Regions from separate parts of the Mycobacterium sp. Soil_C_30 genome, predicted to be linked through region 2. Evidence: riboswitches for the same ligand, from Rfam matches in the RefSeq annotation. Region 2 holds a riboswitch; the other holds the start of a gene.

Region 1 (3,182 bases), on a different contig from region 2:
CAGGTTGTTGCAGAATCGCTTTGGCGACATCGGCCGGCGGGACGTTGATGGAGCCGATCGCCAGACCCAGCACCATGCTGGCGACCAGAAGGGCGGCCAGGCCCAGCATGACCATGGGGTAGGAAGCCCGCGGGTTCACAGCGGACAGTCCCCACACTTGCGTCCGGCGGCCGTGCGGTAGAACAGGCAACAGCTCCGCCGCTTGGGGGTGGTGATCGGTCCGATGACCCGGCCGAGCAGGGGCGGCTGTGCCAACAACGCCGACGCGACGGCATAGCAGGACCGGCCCCGGCTGGCTGACCGCGCCGAGAGCACCAATGCCGTGGCGGCGTTGCCCCACAGCAGACCATCGGTCATCTTGGTGGCGGTCCGCACGGTCTCGTGGAAGACTTCGAGTTGGCTGATGACGTTGTGCCCCAACAACTCTGCCACCTGCTCCGTGGTCGCACCCAGACAATCGGTGCCGCGCAGGTCCGCGAAACCCAGGACCAGCCTGCCGTCTGCGCCGGCGCCGTACCGCAGCCCGGTCAGGTCCGGCACGATGCGGCCGAAAGCCCACGCCCCCAGCGACACCGCCCACACTCGTTCGGCGAACTCGTACTGCAGAGAGGACGCCGCCACCCGTGACTCGGCGGTACCGAGCCGGGCGGCCACCGCCGTCAGCGTCCTGTCGAGGTCGAACTCCGGAACGGCCCCGTCCAGTCCGACTTCGAAGTACCCGCCGAACCGGGCGGCGCGGGTGAGCGCAGCCGCCAACGTCATTGGAAGCGGTCCGGATGCAACTGCGCTGCCAGCTTGCCCACCGCGTACGGCGCCCGAACCCCCATCACCGTGTCCTGCAGGGTCAGGTCGGCGAACCTGTTGTTCTTGATCGCCGGTACGTCGGCCAGCTCCGGCCGCGACCGCAGGAACTCCTTCTTGTTCTCCACCCCCGGCGCGCCGAAGTAGTCATAGATGACGATGACATCGGGGTTGCGTTCGATGACCTGTTCCCACGAGACGTCGCCGAACACCTCGTCGAGATCGGCGAAAATGTTGGTTCCCCCGGCCAATTCGATGAGCTGGGTTCCGATTCCCTTGCCGCCGGCGGTGAATGCCGAGTCCTCGCCACTGTCGTAGACGAACACCTTCAGCGGTGGCACGCCCTCGAGGCCGGCGCGCGCGTCGTCGACGCTGCGTTTCATCTCGGTCGTCAGGCTCTCCGCGCGTTCCGGCACACCGAAGATCGTGGCGACCCGCTCGATCTCGGCGTAGACGTCATCCATCCGGACCGGGCCCGTCGCGCAGGCCTCCGGGCTGAGATACGTGGTGATCCCGGCATCGGCGAACGCCGCGCGGGCGCGGCCCTCCGACTCGGCGAACGCGCTGCGGTAGCCGCCGTAGACGAAATCCGGGCCCGCCGCCAGCAATTGTTCGAAGGAAGCGTCCTTGTCCGAGATCAACGGGATGTCGTCGTAGGCCTGCTGGTACTGCGGCAGCGGCGGATTGTCCGGGTAGACATTGCCCACCACAGAGTCCTGTAATCCGAGCGCCAGCATGATCTCGGTGGACTGCTGGAAATAGCCGACCGCCCGGGCCGGCGGCGCGTCGACGGTGACGGCCTCATCGCAGTTGTCGATGGTGAGCGGGAAGCCCTCTGCCGCTTCGACTTTGGTGTCCGAAGCTGCCGAACTGCAGCCGGCGAGAAGCGCTACAACGGTGAGGGTGGCACAGAGTGTGCGAACGGTCATGCGTGACTCCATCCGGGATGTCCTCGTCCCAGGGCAGGCTCATCCGGTGGAGGCAGTATCGGACTTCCGGGTTCGCTACCCGGTCACCGTGGCGGGACCGCGCCGGATTCACACCGGCTTCCTGCTTGTCCATCGGAGCCGATCGGTTGACCGGCGCTACCGACTTTAGCTGAGAGGAAGGCCGGCAACCACGAGGGTGGGTTGTCCGGAGCCCGGTCGAAGACCCCGCCCGACGGGTCGTCGATACGGCCACGCCAGCGCACCAGGTCGTCGGCGGGGCGGTAGATCTGCCGGATCACCAGGACACAGAGCCCGATGACGGCGATGTCACGCAGCAGGACGGTGGTGGTCAGCGCCTGCTCGGGCAACCCCTTGTTCTGCTCGCCGAACAGGAACAGCATGCGCGGCACCCACACCAGGGCGTCGATGGTCATCCAGGCCAGCAGGATCCTGCGGTGCGGGAGCGCGAGCACCGCCAACGGAACCAGCCACAGCGAGAACTGCGGGCTCCACACCTTGTTGGTCAGCAGGAACGCCGCCACCACCAGGAACGCCAACTGCGCCAGCCGGGGCCGGGTAGGTGCGGTGAGCGCGATGTAGGCGATTGCGGCACAACACAACACGAACAACAGCGCAACCACACTGTTGAGAATCGCCGGCGGCTCCCAGAAGCCGAGCTCGGTGTCGAAACCCCGCCAGCCGGTGAAGCTGCCGAACACGTTGTACAGCGAGTCCATGTCCTCACCGCGGCGGCTGTTGAGCCGGAAGAACTCCGCCCACCCCTGCGGGAACAGCACCATGATCGGCAGGTTGACCACCAGCCAGGCGGCCAGCGCCGCCGCCACCGTCTTACCGGCCTCGACGAGACGGCCCGACCGCACCGCCAGCAGCACGATCGGCAGGAGCAACAGTGCCGGATACAGCTTGGCCGCCACCCCGAGGCCGATCAGCACACCGGCCAGCACCGGTCTTCGGCGCGCCCACGCCAGCAGCCCACCCATGGCGAAAGCCGTTGCCAGCGCGTCGAAATTGGTGAAGATCTGGAAGATCAGCAGAGGCGAGCCGGCCACCAGGGCGGCGTCCCAGATGCGGCGTCCGGCCAGCATCGCGGTGGCCCACACCGTCGCCAACCAGGCCAGCGCCAGGCCGAACGCGGCGATGTTGAAGAACATCACCACCTCGGCGACACCGGAGAGCACCGGCCAGGTGACCGCCCGCGTCAGCGCCGAATAGGTCTTGGCCAGCGCCATCGACACGTACTGGTAGACGCCGGTGAGCACCGGATACTCCATGTAACGGATGGCCTGGGTGCCGTCGTACTGGGTGCGGGGCTGACCGTTCTCGTCGGTCTCCAGCCAGCTCGATTTGTACGGGAACTTGCCCTGGCTCAACAACTCCGCGGTGTAGAGCGGCACGGTGTCGGAATAACAGAGCGAGTAGTAGGCCCGCTGG
Region 2 (3,182 bases):
GGGTCCATCGAGGCGATGTTGCCGTACTCGTCGAGGAGCTGTTCCAGTCGCGCGATGTCGCCGTAGGTCTCGGCCCGGGCCATCGGCGGGATCAGGTGATCGACGATGGTGGCGTGTGCGCGGCGTTTGGCCTGCGCGCCCTCACCGGGGTCATTGACCAGGAACGGGTAGATCAGCGGGAGACTGCCGATGGTGGCGTCGGTGGCGCAGTCGGCCGACAGCGCGGCGTTCTTGCCGGGCAGCCATTCCATGGACCCGTGCTTGCCCAGGTGCACCACGGCGTGCGCACCGAAACCGTGCTCCAGCCACCGGTATGCGGCCAGGTAGTGGTGACTGGGCGCCATGTCGGGATCGTGGTAGATCGCCACCGGGTTCTCGCCGAAACCGCGTGGCGGCTGGATCATCAGCACGATGTTTCCGGCCCGCAACGCGGCCAGCACGATCTGCCCCGCGTCGTTGACGAAGAGCTTGCCGGGCGCTGGACCCCAGGCTTGTTGCATCTCTCCGCGCAACCCCTCGGGCACGTCAGCGGTCCAGGCGGTGTACTGCTCGGCACTCACCGTCACGTGCGCATCGGTGAGTTGTGTTGTGGTGAGCCACTCTTCGTCCTGACCGCCGGCGGCGATCAGGGTGTGGATCAACCGGTCGCCGGCCTCGGTCTCGTCTTCGATACCGAGCACACCGAAACCGTCGCCGACGTCGTAGCCGTCGGCGGCCAGTCGGCGCAGCAGGCGCACGGTGGAAGCCGGGGTGTCCAGGCCGACGGCGTTGCCGACGCGGGAATGCTTGGTGGGGTACGCCGAGAGCACCAGCGCAAGCTTCTTCTCGCCGTTGGGAACTCGGCGCAACCGGGCGTGGTTGACGGCGATCCCCGCGACCCGGGCGCACCGTTCGGGGTCGGCCACGTAGTGCGGCAGACCGTCTTCGTCGATCTCCTTGAACGAGAACGGCGCGGTGATGATCCGGCCGTCGAACTCGGGGATGGCGATCTGGTTCGCCGAGTCCAGCGGGGTCACGCCGTCGTCGTTGGCGTCCCAGTCCTCGCGGGACGACGTCAGGCACAGGCCCTGCAGCACCGGGATGTCGAGGGCGGCCAGCCGCTCGATGTCCCAGGAGCCGTCGTCACCGCCGGCGCTCACCCCGGCCGGTTTGGACCCGCCGGCGGCGAGCACGGTGACGATCAGCGCGTCCAACGTGCCGAACGCTTGGTAGAGCTCCTCGGGAGCGCTGCGCAGCGACGACGCGAAGATCGGGACACCCACCGCGTCGCCGGTGGCGTCGATGGCGTCGGCCAGTGCGTGCGCGAACCCGGCGTTACCGCTGATCTCGTGGGCCCGGTAGTACAGGATGCCGATCCGTGCTGCTCCGTCGGTCTGCTCGGGGCGCTGACCATAACCCCACTCGGGGATCACCGCCGGCGGCTCGAAGCCGTCGCCGCTGAGCAGCACGGTGTCGCAGAGGAACGCGTGCAGTTGCCCGAGGTTGGCCGGGCCGCCTTCGGCGAGATAGGCGTGCGCCTGCGCCGCCAGCCCGATCGGCACCGTCGAGTTCTCCATCAACTCGGGGCTGGGCTGACGCTCACCGCCGAGGACCACCATCGGCAGGCCGCTGGCCCGCAGGGTCTCCAGTTCGGTGCGGATCTCGTCGGAGGACCCGAGCACCCGCATCACCACCACGTCGGCGCCGGCCAACACCGGCTCGAGCGGCTGGCGGGCGGGATTGCCCAGGTTGTAGGCCGCGCCGCTGGCGCGGGCCGAGAGCAAGTCGGTGTCCGAGGTGGACAGCAGGGCAATACGGGTCATGTCATCAGGCATGATCGGCCTCCCCGGGGTTCGCGCCCCTCGCCGTGGATCCTCGCGGCCAGTGTCTGGCTGTGACCACCGGCGGCCTCACGGCGCCGTGGCCTTCACAGTGGCGGAACCGCCCCGGATTCGCACCGGGTTCCTGCTCCACGAGGTGTGTCGCGACCAGCCTAGTGCAGAAGCCCGCCCGAGCCGACCACAGGTGTTCGAGACTGCGGCCACGCCCGCAAAACCCGCCCGAACACCGGCGTCACCGCAGTCTCAACGCTGGGAGCGTCGCCGGCGCAACCCCAGCCGGAAACCCTTCGGCATCAGAGTCAGCCGCTCGGCCACCTGCAGCTCGTAATCCGGGTCGGCGATCAGGTCGTAGCGCCTGATCAGCGAGCCGAGCACCAGCACCGCTTCGTGCAGGGCGAACTGCCGCCCGATGCACGAGCGCTCGCCGGTGCCGAACGGTTTGTACAGGTGCGCCGGCCGGGCGCGCAGGTGTTCGGGGGCGAACCGGTCCGGGTCGAACCCGTCCACCGGCTTCAAGCCGGGCGCGGTCCATTGCGGGGCGCGGTGCAGCGTAGTGGTCAACGCCAACACCCACTCGTTCTTCCCGATGGCGTACCGTCCCGCCAGCACCGTGTCCTCCCGGGCCGACCGGTAGTAGGCGGGCACGGTCGGTTGCAGCCGCAGCGATTCGTCGAGCACACGACGCACATAGCGCAGCTTGGCGATCTGCTCGAATTCCGGTGCGTCGTCTCCCCACACCCTGTCCACTTCATCGCGGGCGCAGGAGAACACGTCGGGATGGGTGGACAGGAAGTAGAGTGCGAAAGACAAAGCACCGGAAGTGGTTTCGTGGCCGGCGACCAGGAAGTTGATCAACTGGTAGCGGATGTTGGCCTCATCGAGTGCGGGCCGGCCGTCGTCTGGAGAGTCCGGGCTGGGTGCCAGCATGATCTCGAGGAGATCATCGTGGTGCCCCAGCCCTTCGGCTCTCCGGCCGGCGATGATGTCGTCAGCGATCCGGTGCATGGCGTCGGCATGCCGGCGCACCTCGCGTTCATAACGATTCGCCACGAACTTCGGCAGGTAGGTGGCCCGGAACACCCCCAGCCGGTCAGCTCCCACCAAACCGGCCACCATGTGCTCCACAAAAGGATGCGGTTGCTCGGAGTGGAACGCGCCGAATGAGTAACCCGCCGCGCAGCGCCCGATGGTTTCCAGCGTCACCCGGGTGGTGTCGGCGGAGACGTCGACGGACTCCCCCGAGTCGGCATGCGCATCCCAGGCGGCGGTCAACTCCGCGGCCGCGTCGAGCATCGTGGGGTGGTAACTCCGCATGGCCGCCTGCGAGAACGCCGGCATCAGCAGCATGTGCGCCTTACGCCA

What was found. Region 2 has a riboswitch for cobalamin ahead of cobN (cobaltochelatase subunit CobN). Riboswitches for the same ligand answer to the same signal wherever they lie in the genome.
Region 1: it holds a riboswitch for cobalamin, as region 2 does, so the genes downstream of both, AC3A6P_RS13180 (ABC transporter substrate-binding protein) here and cobN (cobaltochelatase subunit CobN) in region 2, are expected to answer to the same signal.

Annotation. Positions count from the first base shown of each region.
Region 1 is NZ_JBDGJH010000006.1:44,847-48,028, forward strand. Features, by position in the region: gene AC3A6P_RS13170 (FecCD family ABC transporter permease) at 1-115, opposite strand, end outside; gene AC3A6P_RS13175 ((2Fe-2S)-binding protein) at 136-762, opposite strand; gene AC3A6P_RS13180 (ABC transporter substrate-binding protein) at 759-1,730, opposite strand; cobalamin riboswitch at 1,765-1,900, opposite strand; partial or broken gene AC3A6P_RS13185 (glycosyltransferase family 87 protein) at 1,889-3,182, opposite strand, start outside.
Region 2 is NZ_JBDGJH010000004.1:370,228-373,409, reverse strand. Features, by position in the region: gene cobN (cobaltochelatase subunit CobN) at 1-1,802, opposite strand, end outside; cobalamin riboswitch at 1,842-1,981, opposite strand; gene AC3A6P_RS09980 (cytochrome P450) at 2,064-3,182, opposite strand, start outside.